3 regions of the Reyranella humidisoli genome follow, and region 3 is predicted to be linked to each of the others. Evidence: riboswitches for the same ligand, from Rfam matches in the RefSeq annotation. Region 3 holds a riboswitch; each other region holds the start of a gene.
What was found. A riboswitch is a leader RNA that binds a small molecule or an ion and turns the genes downstream of it on or off. The one in region 3 is predicted to bind cobalamin.
Positions count from the first base shown of each region.

Region 1 (6,015 bases), on a different contig from region 3:
CTGTTCGCGGGCAAGCTTCCCTACGACACGCAGCGCGAGCTCCTGCCGATCGCCCAGACGATGCAGACACCTGTCACGCTGGTGCGCAACGCGCAGTTCCCGGTCAAGACCGTGCCGGAGCTGATCGCGCTCGCGAAGAGCAAGCCGGGCTCGCTCGACTGTGCGTCGACGGGCATCGGCACGGTGCAGCATGTCTCGCTTGAGCTGCTGAACCAGAAGGCCGGGATCAAGATCAACCACGTGCCCTACAAGGAGATGGGGTCGGTCCGTAACGACCTGTTCGCCGGCCGTATCCCGCTGCTGTTCAGCAACGTCCCCGGAACGGTGGCGCTGCTGAGTTCGAAGGACGTGACCTGCATGGCGCATACCGGTCCCAGGCCGGTCGAGGTTCTGCCGGGCGTCCCCGCCATTTCGGAGGTCATTCCCGGTTTCGAGACCTGGGAGTGGAACGGCCTGTTCGCGCCGGCCGGCACCGATCCTGCCCTGATCTCGCGACTCAATGCCGAGGTCAACGCGGTCATGAAGATGGAGAGCGTGGCCAAGCGGCTCGCGGAGCTGGGCGCGCTGACGCAGGCCAATACGGTCGTCGAGTTCACGGCCTTTCGCGAAAAGCAGATCGCCTTCTTCGCCGAGATGGTGAAGAGCGCCAATATCCGCATCGAGTAGGGAGCAGACGATGGCCGAGAACGATCCGCTGCTCGGCCACGGCCGGCAGATCATCGTGCGCGAGGACTGGCTCCGCCTGACCGAGGAGCCGATCCTCGAGCCCGGACTGCCGATCGTCGATCCGCATCACCATCTCTGGGAGCGTGACGGCGGCCATTCCTACCTGCTGCCGCATCTCCTGGCCGACACGGCGAGCGGGCATGACATCCGCGCGACGATCTTCGTGCAATGCGGGGAGATGTATCGCGCCTCGGGACCGGCCGACGAGCAGTCGCTCGGCGAGACCGAGTTCGTGACCGGCATGGCTGCGATGAGCGCGAGTGGCCGGCACGGGCCGACGCGCGCCTGCGCCGGCATCATCGGCATGGTCGACCTGACCCTGGGCGACCGCGTCGAGCCGCTGCTGGAGACGCATCGCGCGGTGGCGGGCGGTCGCTTCTGCGGTATCCGCAACCGCACCGCCTGGCATCCCTCGCCGGACGTCACCTCCAACCTGGTGATGAAGCCGCCGGGGCCGCTCGAGCATCCGTCGTTCGCCGACGGCGCGCGGCGGCTGGCGCGGCAGGGCCTGCCGCTCGATGTCTGGGCCTATCACACGCAGCTGCCGCATGTGCTCTCGCTGGCGCGCGCGGTGCCCGAGCTCACGATCGTCGTCGACCATGTCGGCGGGCCGTTGGGCATCGGTCCGTTCCGAGGCAGGCAGGCCGAAGTGTTCCCCGAGTGGAAGCAGCGCATTCTCGATCTGGCGGCGCTGCCCAACGTACGGGTGAAGCTGGGCGGTCTCACCATGTTCGTGAACGGCTTCGACTTTCACAAGCCGGCCAGGCCGCCGGGCTCGGAAGAACTCGCGAAGACCTGGCGTCCCTATATCGAGACCTGCATCGAGGCGTTCGGCGTCGAGCGCTGCATGTTCGAGAGCAACTTCCCGGTCGACAAGGGACAGTGCAGCTACCCGGTCCTGTGGAACGCCTTCAAGCGGCTGACCGCAGGGGCGAGTGCCGGCGAGAAGACGGCGCTCTACAGCGGCACCGCCACGCGCACCTACGGTCTGGACCGGCTTCCCGCGGCGCTGGCGATCGATCTTCAACCGAGGTAGCGCCACGCCCCGTCAGCCTGAAGAGGAGCACGGTCCCCGGGCAGTCGCAGTGTGGTTGCTGCATTGCACACAAATCTCGGGGCAATTGTAGCGCGTTGAGCCGGCTGTAGCCGTACGTGCCCTGAAATCCCGCGTTTCCGCTTGCGTGCGTTTTCTGTGCGCCGCACAATTCTCATGTTGCACCGCAAAGCGGCTGCACGGGAAAGCGAGAGCGGCATGACCAGCACGGACCTGAAGAATACCAGGCGGGCACCGGCCGATTTCAAATGGCCGGGACTCACCCATCCTGCCGGCGAACCCATCCGCCTCAATCGAGGGGGGTTCGTCGCCGTCGATCGCGACCGGGAGGCGGCCTACGACGCGATCTATCGCCCGCAGGCGCTCTACAACGTCGCGACCCACGGACTGCGCGCCAACAACGATGCCTTCCTGTTGCAGGAGGTCGCAACGAACCTGCCGATCTATCGCCAGGACACCGGACCCACCGACTTCCACATGCATCTGCCACCGGGAGGCTTCCAGTTCGTCCTGGTGACGTCGGGCGTGTTCACCTTCGACTATGACGGCAAGATCCACTATGTCGGCCCCGGCGCCGTGATCATGCAGAGCGCGATCGTGCATCGTCAGCTCTTCTACACATGGTCGGGCCTGCCGACGGACGAGAACCTGAAGACGCCGCAGACGGCGGTACCTGATGCGCTCTCCATGGGCTACTCGGGCAAGTTCCTCGAGGCGTTCATCACCGAACCGGCGACGTTCCCCAACCCGACGGTCGTGGCGGCGGACCAGATCGTCGAAGCCGACACGTCGCGCACGGCCTGGGGGCATCCCGTGCATGACCGCCCGATCGACGCCGGGTTCTGGTATCAGGATCCGCTGGCGCTGGGCTCGCTCTACCGCAAACTCGTCGACGATCTGCCGGGTGGTCCGGTCAAGGCGCCGTCTGCGGTTCATGTGCGCGACCTCGAGATCGAGAGTCCCAGCGGACATCTCGCGGTGGGCCACATCATCGCCACCGATCCCGCGGGTCAGTCGCTCCTGCCCAAGAGCTCGACCGGCGTTGCCACCGTCTCGGATCTCGCGAAGGGCGAAGTCGCCGTCTATCGCGTCATCCGCGGAACCGCGTCGTTCAGGGATCGCGCCGGCAAACTGCTGGAACTGTCTGCCGGCGATACGGTGACGGCGGGCGGACAGTCGGTCGACCTGGTCGGCGTGGGCGAGAACACGCAGCTGCTGCGGCTTGGCCTGCTGAAGGGGATAGACAATCTGCGGAAGTGGTCGCCGACGCAGCGCGACGAGATCGACGGGCTGGCCGGGCAGATCATCACGGCGCAAGCGCTGCGCCCGCTGCGCACCGACGGACCGCCGGTCGGTTATCTCTACGAGTAGGCGACGCCTTCGCACGCTGCACGCCGCGAGTCGCGCCGCGCCGAATTGCGGCAGAATCTTGACGTTCTACAGACGCGAAGGGATAATGGAGACATTGCCGGTCCTCCCTAACAGGAGGCCAAGAGGGAACGCCGTGATGTCCGTCCGGACAAATCGGCGGCTGTACCCGCAGCTGTGAGCGGTTAGCGACTGTCCAACAAGCCACTGAACTTCGGTTCGGGAAGGCGGGCAGGCGCAGCGACCCGCGAGCCAGAAGACCTGCCGGCGATAGCGTCGCTCTTCCGATGGACGGGATGTTCCAACGGGACGGTCAACCGAGCGGTGACGCGCTGTTTGCGTGGCTGCTTTTGGGAGACCGTCTGATGACGCCGTTTCGTCGTATCGCCTTGTTCTTTTCGCTGCTGGCCCCGTCGGCTGCGCTCGCGCAGACCGAACCGGCGGGCATGATGCCCACCACGGTCGTGACGGCCGACCGCTTCCCGACCGATCCCGACAAGGTGACGTCGAGCTACACCGTCGTGATGCAGGAGGAGATGCAGCGCCGCCAGCTCCGCACGGCGGGGGAGGTGCTGAAGACTATCCCCGGCGTTTCCGTGCAGCAGTCGGGCGGCCCCGGCGGCCAGACCTCGGTCTTCGTGCGCGGCTCCAACTCGAACCAGGTGCTGGTACTGATCGACGGCATCACCGCCAACGATCCGTCGAGCGCCAACGGTGCGCCCGACTTTGCGCATCTGCTGACCGAGAACCTCGACCGCATCGAAGTCGTGCGCGGCCCGATGTCGACGATGTACGGCAGCCAGGCGATCGGCGGCGTCATCAACCTCGTCACCAAGGCCGGCCAGGGCAAGATGAACGGCGCGGCCTTCACGGAACTCGGCACACGCCTGCAGAGCAACAGTGGCGCCTACGTTCGCGGCAGCGAGGGCAAGTTCAACTACAACCTGACCTTCGCCGGCACGTTCAGCCCCAACGACACGCCAGTGCCGGCCCGCTTCACGCCCAACGGCGGCTTCGTCGACATCGATCCCTACCGCAACATCACCCTGGCGGCGCGGCTGGGTTACGAGATCAACGAGAATACGCAGTTCAACTTCTTCGCCCGCTACATCGACACCAAGCTGAACTACGACCAGGTCGGCCAGGAAGATCCGATGGCCAACGGCTACACCTCGCAGTTTTTCACGCGCGGCGAGATCGAGGGCAATTACTTCGACGGCCGCTGGAAGCCGGTCATCGGCATTAACTACAGCACCATCACGCGGCACGACCTCGACTATGCCAGCCCGCAGAATCTGCTGCCGTTCAACCTCGACAGCTGGTTCAACGGACGTCGCCTGCAGGCGGATTTCAAGAACCTGATCAAGGTCAGCGAGCAGGTCGAGGTCGTCGCCGGCGTCGATTACGACCGGCAATGGGCCTACAGCAACACGATCGGCTCGTTTACGCCGTTCACCGAGGCGTGGGGCACGATGGCCCAGACCGGCCTATACGGCCAGTTGCGCCTCAACCCGTTCGAGGGCTTCAACCTCAACGTCGGCGGCCGCGTCGATATGAACGACACCTTCGGCACCGTGGGTACGTGGCGCGCTGGCGCGTCCTACCTGTGGGCGCCGACCGACACCAAAATCAAGGCCTCCTACGGAACCGCCTTCAAGGCGCCGTCGCTGTTCGAACTCTACGGCCCCGGCCCGTTGTGCGGCGGCAACCGCAGCATCCAGCCGGAATACAGCCGCGGCTACGAAGTCGGCGTCGAGCAGGGCCTGTTCGACCGCAAGGTGAAGGCGGGCGTCACCTACTTCTTCAACACCTACTCGAACCTGATCCAGTGCCCGCCGCCGTTCCTGACGCTGCAGAACGTCGCCAACGCCCAGAGCGAGGGCTTCGAGGCCTTCGTGCAGATCAGCCCCGTGAAGTGGTTCGACCTGTATCTCGACTACACCCAGACCATCGCGCGCAACGTCGACGCCAACCTGCCGCTGGTGCGCCGTCCGGGCGACATCTTCAACATCCGTGCCCAGTTCCGGCCGTGGGAGAACACGCTGTTCGGCATCGGCGTGCTGCAGGTCAACAGCCGCTATGATTTCAACGCCACCACCGGCGCGCTGATGATCCCGTCGCCCTACACGCTGGTGCGCATCACCGCGCAGTACGACGTGGTCCCGTCGGTCCAGCTGTTCGCCCGCGCCGAGAACGTGCTGAACCAGGTGTACGAGGAGCCGGAAGGCTTCCAGGCGCCGTACTTCCAGGCCTTCTTTGGCGTGAAGGCGAGGTTCTGAGGCGTTGGCAGGCTGACCTCTCTCCCGATCGGGGGAGAGGGACACGATTGTCAGGCGTCCTTGCCTGTGGGGGGCAGTCCGTCGGCGCTATCCGCCAGCAGGGCGACCAGGGCTGAACTCGCGCACAGTGCCAGCGTCGGGAAGGTCCAGAGCCACCAGCCGTGCGTCAGGAACGTGAAGCCGGTAGCGATGAGGTGACCCCAGCTGGTGAGATACGGGTCGCCGAGGCCGACGAAAGCGAGCGCGGCTTCGGCCAGGATGGCGCCACCGAACACAATGCCCGCGGCCGACAGCGCCGCCGGCGCGGTGTGCGGCAGGATGTGACGGAGCGCGAGGGCGAGTGGGGGCGTGCCGACCGCGACGGCGGCCCGCACGAAGTCCGAGCCGCGCACCGTCAGCGTCTCGGCCCTCACTAGCCGGGCGATGACGGGCCAGCGCGTAAGGCCCAGGACCAGCGCGAGGTTCAGGGCCGAGCCACCGAACAGGGCGGCGACCAGGATGGCGAACAGGAGCGCCGGCAGGCTGAGCACGATGTCGGCGGTGCGCATCAGCAGCTCGTCGAGCCAGCGCGGTCCGAGGCCGGCGGCG
Region 1 is NZ_JAHOPB010000004.1:119,486-125,500, forward strand. Features, by position in the region: gene KQ910_RS26315 (Bug family tripartite tricarboxylate transporter substrate binding protein) at 1-666, shown strand, start outside; gene KQ910_RS26320 (amidohydrolase family protein) at 677-1,762, shown strand; gene KQ910_RS26325 (cupin domain-containing protein) at 1,979-3,151, shown strand; cobalamin riboswitch at 3,233-3,431, shown strand; gene KQ910_RS26330 (TonB-dependent receptor plug domain-containing protein) at 3,514-5,427, shown strand; gene KQ910_RS26335 (ABC transporter permease) at 5,478-6,015, opposite strand, start outside.
Region 1: linked by a shared signal. The riboswitch ahead of KQ910_RS26330 (TonB-dependent receptor plug domain-containing protein) and the one ahead of KQ910_RS05890 (carbon-nitrogen hydrolase family protein) in region 3 are both predicted to bind cobalamin.

Region 2 (6,015 bases), 790 kb from region 3:
GTGTCGAGGCCAACCGCGTAGCCGGTCCGTCCGCCGCGCGCGGGATAGTCCGACAGGACCAGCGCGAGCCGGCGTTCCTGCGCGGGCGTGGCGCCGAGCTTCGCCCAGGCCGCCGCCAGCCGCGCCACATAGTCGATGCGATCGGGCTCGGGCTCGTGATGCACGCGGCTGAATTCGAGCGCCGCGTCGGGTTCGGCCTCGGCCTTGAAGGAGATGGCGCGCGTCAGCAGCCGTCCGTCGAGTTCGGGAAGCACGACGTTCATGGCGAGATCGGCGGGCGCGAGCCCCCGCAGCGAGCCATCCCAGGCCTCGCGCGCGCTACCCGAGAGCACGACCTGCAGCACCGGCACACCGGCGCCGTCGAGCACCGTCGTATCGTCGTCGCGCATCGCGGAGAAGGCCGTGGTGTTCAGGACGATCGCGGGCTTGCGCTCGCGCAGAAGCGCTTCGAGCGGCGTCGCCGCCGCCGGATCCTTCAGGCTGCTCACGGCCACGCCGAGGGGGGCCAGGCCGCGCGCGTCGAGCGCCTGCATCAACGCAGTGACCGGCGCGATGTCGGCGGCCATCAGGTTGGCGCGATAGAACACGACGAGGGCCATCGGCCGTACGTCATCCGCCGCACCGAGAACGGTCAGGGGGCCGACCGGCTCGGGCGGCAACCACGCAATATCCCGGCCCAGCAGGCTCGCGGCGTAGCGCAGCGCCTGCCGCAGGTTCGCCGCGCCCCCCGCCCGGAAGTAACCGTCGAGCCGTTCGAGCCGGTCGGACGCCAGAGTGGAGACGGCGACCAGCCGCGGATCAGACCTGTCATCGCCCGGAAGCGCGGCCAGCAGCACGCCGTTGTCGCGCGCCGCATCGGCAATGCGCTCGAATCCGTAGCGCCAGTAGTCGAGACCGCCCAGCCCGCGCACGATCACCAGCCGCGCTTGTGAGATCACCTGCTCGACATAAAGATCGACCGACATTGGATGGCGCAGCTTCTTCAGGCTGGCCAGCCGCAACGTCGGCAGCAGATCGCTGTCCAGCCGCCACGCCGCCGCAAGAGCCGAGAGGTCGCTGTCGGAAAAGGAGAGCACGACGATCTCGCCCGGCGACTGAGCGAGATCGACGGCGGCGTCGGCCTCGTCGAGTGTCGCGAGTTGGGTCGCCAGGACGTGCATCTGCCTACCCCAGCAGGATCGCCCGGATCCCCGCCTGATCGAAGCCCTTCTGGCCGATCACGACCAGCCGGCCGCGCCGCGGCGCGCCGTCGGGCCAGCGACGGTCGAACTGGTGCTGGATGCGCGCGCCGACACCCTGGACCAGCAGGCGCATCGGCTTGCCGTCGACCTCGACGAAGCCCTTCATGCGCAGCACGTCGTGTTCCTCGGCCGCCTTCACCATGCGGTCGACCAGCGCCTGCGGCGAGGCGTAGGCCGGCAGGTCGACGATGAACGTGTCGAAATCCTCGTGGTCGTGCTCGCCTTCGAGGTCATGATGCGAGGGACGCGCCGCGAGGTCGGCTTCGGCCGCCGCGCCGAGACCCAGCAGGACCTTCACCGGCACCTGGCCGTGGCGCGTCTCCACGAGCGCGACCGCGCGCGGCAGGACCTTGCCGATCTCGCCGATGACCGCCTTCCGGTCGGCGTCCGTCATCAGGTCGGCCTTGTTCAGCAGGATCAGGTCGGCACAAAGGATCTGGTCCTCGAACACTTCCTCGAGGGGATTGTCGTGATCCAGCGACGAATCCTCCGCGCGCTGGCGCGCCACCGCCGCGGGATCGTCGGCGAACCGGCCGGCCGCCACCGCCGCGCCGTCCACCACGGCGATCACGCCGTCGACGGTGACGCGCGAGGCGATCTCGGGCCAGTTGAAGGCCTTCACCAGCGGCTTCGGCAGTGCGAGGCCCGACGTCTCGATCACGATATGCTCGGGCGGATTGGGACGGTCGAGCAGGCTCTTGAGGGCGGGCACGAAATCGTCGGCGACGGTGCAGCAGAGGCAGCCGTTGGCCAGTTCGACGATCGCATCCTCGGGACAGTTCTCGACTCCGCAGCTCTTCAGGATCTCGCCGTCGATGCCGACATCGCCGAACTCGTTGACGATCACGGCGAGGCGACGGTCGGCATTCTCCAGCACATGGCGGACGAGCGTCGTCTTTCCCGCGCCGAGGAAGCCGGTGACGATGGTGCAGGGCACCTTGGCGAGCGTGCTCATGAGGACTCCCGGAGGTTCATCGGCGGGACGCGCGCGATGGTGTTCTTGCGGATGTGTTCGGGCCGCTCGCGCCAGACCGTGACGCCGGTTTCATGCGCGCTGTGCTGACGCGCGAAGGCGAGGATATCGGGCGCATGCTGTTCGGCATCGAGGTTGCCAATGACGTAAGTCCACTTGCCGGGCGCGCCGACGGCGATCGTGCAGCCACGCGAGCAGTTCGAGAGACACTCGACGCCGACGATCTGCGAGAGCGGATAACCTTCTGCCGCCGCGCGCTGCGCCGCCGACAGCAGCCGTGCGCCGGCGCGCATGGGATGCGCATTCGCGTCATCGGCGCTGCTGCGGCAGGTCGTGCAGACGTAGAGCGTCGATGCAGTCATGCGAATGCGCCTCGACCTAGAGGGTCGCGGCCGTTGCGGCGGCAGCGCCGATCACGGCCACGACCGCGCCCATGACAGAGACACCGAGAGCCCGCGACGGCCGGCTCATCACCGCGAGCGTCAGGGCATAGGCCGCGACCGCGAGCGCCGACTGGACCACGAACAGGCCCGCGAGATAGGCGGCGACCGGCGTGGGTTCGGCACCGACGATCGCCTCGCCCAGGGCATGGCCGTGAACGAGGCCAGCCAGGGCGAACAGCGCGACGGCCAATGCCGGCGAAAGCTTCGAGCGCACGATCACGAGGCCGCCGATGACGAGCGTGCTGAGGCCCACGAGGAATTCACCTGCCGGCAGGCCGATGCCCGCGAGATGCACGACGACGCCCGCGATCACGGCCGCGCTGAAGGCGAGGACCGGCACGATACCGCGAGCGGCAAGGCCTGCGAGGATACCGACGCCGACGACCGCAGCCAGATGGTCGAGGCCGATGATGGGATGGCCGAGGCCGGACAGGAGACCGTTCATGAAGGTCTGCGGCGTCTGGCCGCCCATTGGATGGTGGGCGAAGGCCGGCGCGGTCGCCGCCATCGACAACAGCAACGCAATGGAACCCGAACGCGTGATCGCCGCCTTCATGATCGTCTCCGTCGTATGAGGGCACATGCCCTCGGGGTATGCCGTCTCCGACGGAGCCCGCGCATCCGGCAAGGCCGGATGTCGGGTGGACCTCGTTCCTCGTGCTTCCCCGCGCGAGGACTCGGATGCGGCAGTTTCGACGGCAGGTTTCCTGGCTCTCGGCTCTTCGTCTTCGGCCACCTTCCCGGTTTCCCAGTGGTATCGAGGCCTTCGACTCACCAATCACAGTTGCGGGGGCAGCCTCGGATTGGGGCGCGAGGCCCGGCACCGTGTTCCCTTTTGATCCCCTTGCGGGGCACCGTCACGTGCTTGATAGGGGTCCGGGCGAAGTCGCGTCAACGGTATTCGGTCGCCCCGGCAGGCGCGGCGGTCAGCTGATCAGCCCCGCGGCCTGGATCGCGGCAAGGCCGCCCACGGCGGTGATCAGGGACCCCGCGACGACCAGCGCGGTCCGCTGCGCCGGCCACTTGCTAACACCCAGCGTGAGCGCACAGGAAGCGACGCCTAGCGCCGTCTGCGCCACGAGCAGGCCCGCGACGTTGGCGACGATCGGCAAGGCATCCGCCCCGATCAGGACCACCCCCAGCGAATAGCCGTGCACGAGCCCTGCGACGGCGAAGATGCCCGACGCGACCTTCGGGCTGATCGGCTGGCGGATCAGGATGAGCACGCCGATCAGCATCGTCGTCAAAGCCACGAAGGCGCCGTCCGCGGGAATGTCGTAGGGGCTGAGCTGAAGCGCCACGCCGGCGATGGCGGCGACACCGAAGACAAGCACCGGGACGATGCCGCGGGCGGCGATGCCGACCAGGATGCCGATGCCGATCATCGCAGCCAGGTGATAGACGCTGATGACCGGGAGACCGACACCCTGCAGGAAACCCTCGGCGAAGGTCCGGGGCAGTTCCTCCTCCACCAACGTGTGGGCAAGGACCGGCAACCGCGGAACCGCGAGCGCAAGCGTCGTCCAGAAGCCCAGCCGCCGGATGGAAACCCGCATCACCTTCCCTGGTCCCGTCTTTGGCCCTCGCTTGGGGCGCGCATGCACCTCAGATAGGGTGCAGCTGCACAACTCGTCAATCCAATTCCGCATCGGCGGTGAAACTATAGCCGATATTGGCGATTCCACTGCATCGAAGGGCCGAAGTCCATGACGAACGAGATCAGCGACGACGCACGGCATAAAAACAAGATGGCCAACCGGAAGGCCGTGCAGGACGCCGAAGTCGCCGCCAAGACCATCGAAAAGGGCCTGTTGATCGTCCACACCGGCAAGGGGAAGGGAAAATCGACCGCCGCCTTCGGCCTTCTCCTGCGCGCCATCGGCCGTGGACTGCGGTGCGGCGTCGTGCAGTTCGGCAAGGGCGCCTGGCAGACCGGCGAGCGCACAGCCGTCGAGCGCTTCGGCGATCAGGTGCAATGGCATACGCTGGGCGAGGGCTTCACCTGGGAGACGCAGGATCGCGCGCGCGACGTCGCGGCCGCCGAACGGGCCTGGTCCGTGGCGCGCGACCTGATGGCCGATCCCTCGATCCGCTTCATCGTGCTCGACGAACTCAACATCTCGCTGCGCTACGACCATCTCGAGATCGGCGCCGTCCTCGAGGCCCTTAAGGCGCGCCGTCCCGACCAGCACATCGTCGTCACCGGCCGCAACGCCAAGGCCGAGCTGATCGAGGCAGCCGACCTCGTGACCGAGATGACCCTCGTGAAGCACCATTTCGCCGCCGGCGTGAAAGCGCAGGAAGGCATCGAGTTCTGATGCCCCTCGATCTGCACGCCCGCGCGCTGATGATCCAGGGCACCGGCTCCGACGTGGGCAAGTCGCTGCTGGTCGCGGGCCTCGCCCGCGCCTTCACGCGACGCGGCCTGCGCGTACTCCCTTTCAAGCCGCAGAACATGTCGAACAATGCGGCCGTGACGGCCGACGGCGGCGAGATCGGACGCGCCCAGGCACTTCAGGCGCGCGCCGCGCGAGTCCCCACCAGCGTTCACATGAATCCGGTGTTGTTGAAACCGCAGACCGATGTTGGCGCGCAGGTCGTGGTGCAGGGCCGCGTCGTCGGCAACGCGAAGGCGCGCGAGTATCAGGCGATGAAGCCGAGGCTGCTGGGCGCCGTCCTCGACAGTTTCGGCCGCCTCGCCGCCGAGGCCGATCTCGTCCTGGTCGAAGGCGCCGGTTCGGCGTCGGAGGTCAACCTGCGCGCCGCCGACATCGCCAACATGGGCTTTGCGCGCGCCGCGGACGTTCCCGTCGTGCTGGTGGGCGACATCGATCGCGGCGGCGTCATCGCGAGCCTGGTCGGCACGAAGGTGGTGATCGAGCCCGAAGACGCCGCGATGATCGTGGGCTTCCTCGTCAACCGCTTCCGCGGCGATCCGAGCCTGTTCGCCGACGGCATGGCGCGCATCGCCGACGAGACCGGCTGGGCCGCGCTCGGCCTCATCCCCTACTTCGCCGAAGCGCAGAAGCTGCCCGCCGAAGACGCGCTCGGCATTCCCGGTCGTGGCGCCTTAACTGGTGCCGTCAAGGTCGTCGTGCTCGCCTATCCGCGCATCGCAAACTTCGACGACTTCGATCCGCTGCGACAGGAGCCCGGCGTCGACGTCGCGTTCATCCGCCCCGGCGAGCCGATCCCCGGCGACGCGGCCCTGGTCATCCTGCCGGGCTCGAAGGCCACCATCGCCGATCTTGGCGCCCTGCGCGAAACCGGATGGGACGTCGATCTCGCCGCGCATCGGCGCCGCGGCGGTCACGTGCTGGGGATCTGCGGCGGCTATCAGATGCTGGGGCGACGCGTG
Region 2 is NZ_JAHOPB010000001.1:421,252-427,266, forward strand. Features, by position in the region: gene cobN (cobaltochelatase subunit CobN) at 1-1,160, opposite strand, end outside; gene cobW (cobalamin biosynthesis protein CobW) at 1,165-2,196, opposite strand; gene KQ910_RS02085 (DUF1636 family protein) at 2,193-2,576, opposite strand; gene KQ910_RS02090 (HupE/UreJ family protein) at 2,593-3,213, opposite strand; cobalamin riboswitch at 3,338-3,531, opposite strand; gene KQ910_RS02095 (HupE/UreJ family protein) at 3,584-4,213, opposite strand; gene cobO (cob(I)yrinic acid a,c-diamide adenosyltransferase) at 4,364-4,975, shown strand; gene KQ910_RS02105 (cobyric acid synthase) at 5,005-6,015, shown strand, end outside.
Region 2: linked by a shared signal. The riboswitch ahead of KQ910_RS02090 (HupE/UreJ family protein) and the one ahead of KQ910_RS05890 (carbon-nitrogen hydrolase family protein) in region 3 are both predicted to bind cobalamin.

Region 3 (6,015 bases):
GCCGGCATGGCCACCGCCCACCACGATCACGTCGTATGAAAAGGCCCGCATGGCCGGCCTTTTACGCCGCCCGGTCGGCTATGGTCCAGTTATCCTCAGGCCGGCCTAGACGATTCCCTCGAGATGGCTCGTGTCGTTCAGGAAGCCGACCCGCACGTCCCCCGCGCCGGAGATCTCGATCTCGCTCAAGCCGCACGGATCCTGCGCCAGTTTCCAGTAGGCCGAGAGCGGCTGGTCGAGGAGCTGAAGCAGCAGCGCGCGGTTCACGCTGTCATGACCGACCAGCACGACCGTCTCGCTGCCGTGCTGTGCCATCACGAGGCGCAGCGCGTCCGCCGTCCGCGCCACGACGTCCTGCAACGACTCGCCGCCGGGAAAGCGCAGGAGATGCGGCGCCTGCCGCCACAGCCGATAGGCGTCGGGCGCTTCCTGCGCGACCTCCTCATGCGTGCGCATCTGCCAGGCGCCGTAGTCGATGTCGCCCAGACCCCCATGAACCGATGCGCGAATCCCACACATCTCTGCAACCCGACGACCGGTCACGATGCATCGCTGCATCGCGCTCGTATAGACGGCAGACGGCTTCCAGCGTCCGGCGATGCGCCTGGCCAAAGCGTCGGCCTGCGCCAGTCCCCGCGCCGTCAGCGGCAGCTCCGCGCGACCGCGAAAGCGCGCGGGACGAATGCCGTCGACGTGACCGTGGCGGGTCAGCAATATCCTAGTCATACCGCCAGTCTATCGCAGGCGCCGGCTCCGACCGCCGGAAATCGGCTCCACCGCACACAAGTCGCTCGGCACCTCGTCTTGACGGCCGGAAGGCGCTTGCCTTACGGGGTTGGGATCGACGGTCCTCCCTAACCGGAGGCGAACAGGGAATGCCGTGCCGCCCCCAAAAGGCCAATCGGCAGCTGTACCCGCAGCTGTGAGCGGCGAGCGAGAGCCCACATGTCACTGGACGAAAGTCCGGGAAGACGGGCAGGAGCTTTGACCCGCGAGCCAGAAGACCTGCCGGCGATAGCGTCGCTCTTCCGATGGACGGGATGATCCAGCGGGACGGTCAACCGAGCGGTGACGCGCTTCGTGCGAACCGTTGGGGAGATCCGTCGTTGACGCCGATCCGTCGAAACTTGCTGCAAGTCATGGCCGGTGGCGTAGCCTTGTCCGCCGTGACCAACGCCACCGCCACCTCGACCGCCACCATCGCGCTCCTCCATCTCGCGCCGCGTCCCGGCGAGATCGCGGCCAACCGGCAGGCCATCGAACAGGCCGTGCGCCAGGCCGCCGCCAACGGTGCGCGCCTCATCGTGACGCCGGAACTTGCGGTGAGCGGGTACGGCTTCCGCGACCTTTTAGGCACCGGCTGGATCGCCGAGGGTCAAGACGAGTTGTTCGCCTGGGCTGGCGCACTCGCGCGCGAGACTGGCGCGACACTGGTGCTGGGCACGCCGGAAGCCACGCCCGATGCGCTGTTCAACAGCATGGTGGTCTTCGCGCCCGACGGCGCCGTGACCGGCCGGCATCGCAAGATCAACGCGCTGCGTGTCGGCTCCGAGTCCTGGTCGACACCGGGCGATCGGCCGACAGTGATCCCGATCGACGGCATCGGCCGCGTCGGCTTCTTCGTCTGCGCCGACATGTATTCAAAGCGCCTGATCGACGAGACCGCGGCGCTTGGTGTCGACCTGCATCTCTCCTCGGCCGCGTGGGCGCCGGGCCTGCACGGGCCCAACGGCGAATGGGAACGCGCTTCCTCCAGCACCGGCAGGCCGGTCCTCGTCTGCAACCGCACCGGCCATGACGTGCTCGACTTCAACGCGGCCTGTTCGCTCGCGGCGGTCGACGGCACGGTCGCTTTCTCTCATGCGTCTGCCGAACCACGGATCGCATGGGTCGACTGGACGCCCGACTCCCGCCGCCTGGCCGACTGGCGTGTCCGATGACTCTCCGCTGTACACTGATCGGTGTACTTTTCCTGCTTTTCACTGTCGGTGCAGTTACCGCGCAGACACCGCAGCGCGTCGTGACGGTGAACCTCTGCCTCGACCAGATGGCGATGCGCCTCGCGGCACCAGGCCAGCTCGTCGGCGTGAGCTACCTGTCGCGCGATCCCCGTATCTCGGTGCTGGCAGATCGTGCCGCGTCCATTCCCACGGTGCGGGCGACCGTCGAATCGATCCTCACCCTGCGACCGGACCTCGTGATTTTCGACCGCGATTCGCACGCGACGCTGAAGCGCCTGCTGCGCATCGCCGGTATCCGCATGCTCGAAGTGAAGTGGGGCGCCTCGATCGATGACGCCGAGAGCATCATCGAGAGCATGGCCATCGCGATGGGCCGCGAGGAGATCGGCAAAGGCCTGATCGCCGACATGCGCGAGCAGAAGCGCCAGCTCACCTGGAACGGTGCGCCCATCGCCACGGCGATCACGCTTCAGGCCAATCGCGGCACCGCCGGGAAGGGCAGCCTGATGGACGAGCTGCTGCGTGTCGCCGGCTTCCGCAATCTCGCCGCCGGGCTGGGCATCCCGGCCTATGGCCGCATCGCGCTTGAGGAGGTGCTCGTCAACCAGCCGGGCTTGCTGGTCCTCGACGGTGCGGCCAACGCCAATCCCGCGCGCGCGACCGAGTTCGTCGACCATCACGCGCTGCTCGCCCTCGCGGGAAAGACCCGGCTCGTGTCCCTGCCGATCAAATATTCGATCTGCGCCGGGCCGGAGAATTTCGAGGCGATCCGCCTGCTCGCGGCGGCGCGGCCGTGAACCGCTGGCTCATCCTGCTGGTCGTGGCGCTCTATCTCCTGTCGCTCGCCGTCGGTCCGGCCTGGTGGCCGTGGCGGCTGGGCAACGAGGTCGGCTGGGCCATCGTCTGGGAACTGCGCGTGCCGCGTGCGACGCTCGGCCTTCTGATCGGCGGTGTGCTGGGTCTCAGCGGCGCGGTGCTGCAGGGCTGGCTGCGCAACCCGCTGGCCGAGCCGGGCGTGATCGGGGTTTCGGCCTGTGCCGGCTTCGCCGCGGTCTGCGCCTTCTACAGCGGTCTCGCCGCGGCCTTCGTCCTGGCCCTGCCGCTGGCCGGGATCGCCGGCGCGGGCATCGCGGTCGCCCTGCTGATGGGCGCGGTCCGGTCGGGCACCGGCACGGTATCTCTGCTGCTGATGGGCGTTGCCATCAATGCCATCGCCGCGGCCCTGATCTCGCTGGTGCTGGCGATGTCGCCCAATCCCTTCGCCTACCAGGAAATCTCCCTCTGGCTCGCCGGCTCCATCGTCGACCGCGACCTGCGTTACCTCGCGATCGCTGCGCCCTTCATGATCGCCGGTGCCGCGATCGTCCTCGGCGCCGGCCGCTGGCTCGACGCGCTGTCGCTGGGCGAGGATACCGCGCGCAGCCTGGGCGTCGAGACGAAGTCACTGGGCCTCAGGCTCACACTGGGCGTCGGTCTGATGGTCGGTGCCGCCACCTCGGTTGCCGGCGTCATCGGCTTCGTCGGCCTGATCGCACCGCACGTCGTGCGTGCGCGCGTCGATTTCCGGCCCGGGGCGACCCTCGTGCCCTCGATGCTGGTCGGTGCCGCCCTGGTGCTGATCGCTGACATCGCCGTCCGCCTGCTGCCGACCGCCTACGAACTCCAGCTCGGCGTCTTCACCTCGCTGGTCGGCGCGCCGTTCCTGGTCCGCGCCGTCCGCAAGGCCCGCGCGGCATGGCTCGCCGCATGAGCGCCATAGCGGTCTACGGATTGGTCAGCCGGCGGGGCGAGCGCGAAGTCCTGTCCGGTATCGATCTTGCCTTTGCGCCGGGCAAAGTCACCGCCATCGTCGGCCCCAACGGCGCCGGCAAGACCACCCTCCTACGCCTTCTCGCCGGTCTCGATGCGCCCTCGGCGGGACGGGTCGAGCTGGGCAGCGAGCCTCTCTCCAGCCTTGGCTCTGCCACTCGCGGCCAGCGCATCGCCTACCTCGCGCAAGCTGCGTCGGCCTATTGGCCGCTGCGCGCGCATGACGTCGTGGCGCTGGGCCGCCTGCCGCACGGCGCCGATCTCAGCCGGCCAGCCAAATCCGCGGATACCGAAGCCGTGCAACGCGCGCTGCAGCGAGTCGACGGTGTTCAGTTTGCAGACCGGTCCATCGACGCACTGTCCCAAGGCGAGCGTGCCCGCATGATGATGGCCCGCGCCCTGGCGACCGAGGCCGCGGTCCTCCTGGCTGACGAGCCGGTCGCCAGCCTCGATCCCGCCTATGCGCTGGGAGCCATGGCGATCCTGCGCGACGAAGCCGCGCGCGGCGCCTGCGTGATCGTGGTGCTGCACGACCTTGGCCTGGCGGCTCGCTTCGCCGATCGCGTGATCGTCCTCGCCAATCGAGTCGTCGCTGCCGACGGCCCGCCAGTCGTCGCACTTGCGGCGGATGTCATCGATGCCGCCTACGGCGTCGGCTTCCGCCATATCCTGGTCGACGGCGTCATGCAGCCGGTCGCGTGGGAGCGGCGCGGCTGACTCAAGCCGCGCTTCTGCGGGACGCGGTCTTCTTGCGAGCTTTCTCCGCTTTCGGCTTCGCCGTCTTCCGCCCCTGCGCTTCGAGGAAGCGGTCGGCCTTGTCGCGCGAGGGACCACCGCCACCCCTGAGGCTCCTCTTCAAGGCTTCCATGAGATCGACAACCTTCTCCTCGTCCTCCTCCGGCGCCTCGGAAACGACGGGCTGGCCCTTCTTCTTCTTTGCGATCAGCTCGCGCAGCGCATCCTCGTAGCGATCCTTGAAGCGCGACGGATTGAACCTGGCGTCCTGCTGCTCGATGATCTTCTCGGCGATCTGCAACATGCGGGTGTCAGGCTTTGGCAGGCTGCGGTCGAACACCTGCGACGTCTCGCGGATCTCGTCGTGGGTGCGCAGGGTCGTGAGCAGGATGCCCTTGTCGCGCGGCTCCAGCGCACAGATGCGCTCGCGCTGGTGCATGACGACGCGGCCCAGCGCCACCTTCTTCTGCTTCGCCATAGCAGCCCGAATCACCGAATAGGCTTCGATGCCGGTCTTGCCCGACGGCGCGAGATAATAGGGCTCGTCCCAGTAGATCCGGTCGATCTCCGACGCATCGACGAATTCCTCGATGTCGAGAATGCGCGTCGATTCCAGGCGCACCGCGTCGAGCTCCTCCTTGTCGAGCAGCACGTACTTGTTCTTGGAGACCGCGAAGCCTTTCACCAGATCGGCGCGATCGACGGGCTTGCCAGTGCCGGCATCGACCGTCTGCATGCGGATGCGGTTGTTGGTCTTCGGATTGATGAGATTGAAGTGGATGTCGGCGCTGCGCTCGGTCGCGGTGTAGAGCGCGACCGGGCAGGTCACCAGCGAGAGACGCAGGTGTCCCTCCCAGGTGGGACGCATCGCTTTCTGCTTGGCCATGTTCGACTCCAATCAGTTCGTGTCATCCCGAGCGCAGCGAGGGATCCTTAAGCGGTCAAAGAGGAAGGATCCCTCGCTACGCTCGGGATGACACCGATTAAAATTTCACGAGCTTCTCGATCGCGGCGCGCAGGGGCTTCGCCGACTTCGCATAGTCCTTCCACGGCTTGTTGCGCTTCAGGAGCGCCGGCGCAGTGCGCACGGTGAACTTCATCGGATCGAGTCCCGCCTTTACCTGCGTCCATGCGATCGGCATCGAGACTGTGGCGCCCGGACGCGCGCGCGAGGAGAGGGGTGCGACGGCGGTCGCGGTGCGGTCGTTGCGGAGATAATCGAGGAAGATCCGGCCGGTCCGGACCGCCTTCGACATTTTGATAACATAAAGTCCGGGCTCGTCCTCGGCGACCCGCCGGCAGATCTCTCGCGCGAAGGTCTTGGCTGTATCCCAGTCCGGGCTCTTCCTGTCGTCGATGAGCGGCACCACGACATGCAGGCCCTTGCCGCCGGTCGTCTTGCAGAAGGGCACGAGACCGAGCTTCCTCAGTCGAGCGGCGATCTCGCGTGCGCCGGAAATGACCGCCGCGAACTTCACGTCGGGCGCCGGGTCGAGATCGAACACCAGGC
Region 3 is NZ_JAHOPB010000001.1:1,210,987-1,217,001, reverse strand. Features, by position in the region: gene mnmG (tRNA uridine-5-carboxymethylaminomethyl(34) synthesis enzyme MnmG) at 1-51, opposite strand, end outside; gene KQ910_RS05895 (histidine phosphatase family protein) at 106-726, opposite strand; cobalamin riboswitch at 829-1,027, shown strand; gene KQ910_RS05890 (carbon-nitrogen hydrolase family protein) at 1,167-1,940, shown strand; gene KQ910_RS05885 (ABC transporter substrate-binding protein) at 1,937-2,758, shown strand; gene KQ910_RS05880 (FecCD family ABC transporter permease) at 2,755-3,711, shown strand; gene KQ910_RS05875 (ABC transporter ATP-binding protein) at 3,708-4,487, shown strand; gene ku (non-homologous end joining protein Ku) at 4,489-5,391, opposite strand; gene ligD (DNA ligase D) at 5,489-6,015, opposite strand, start outside.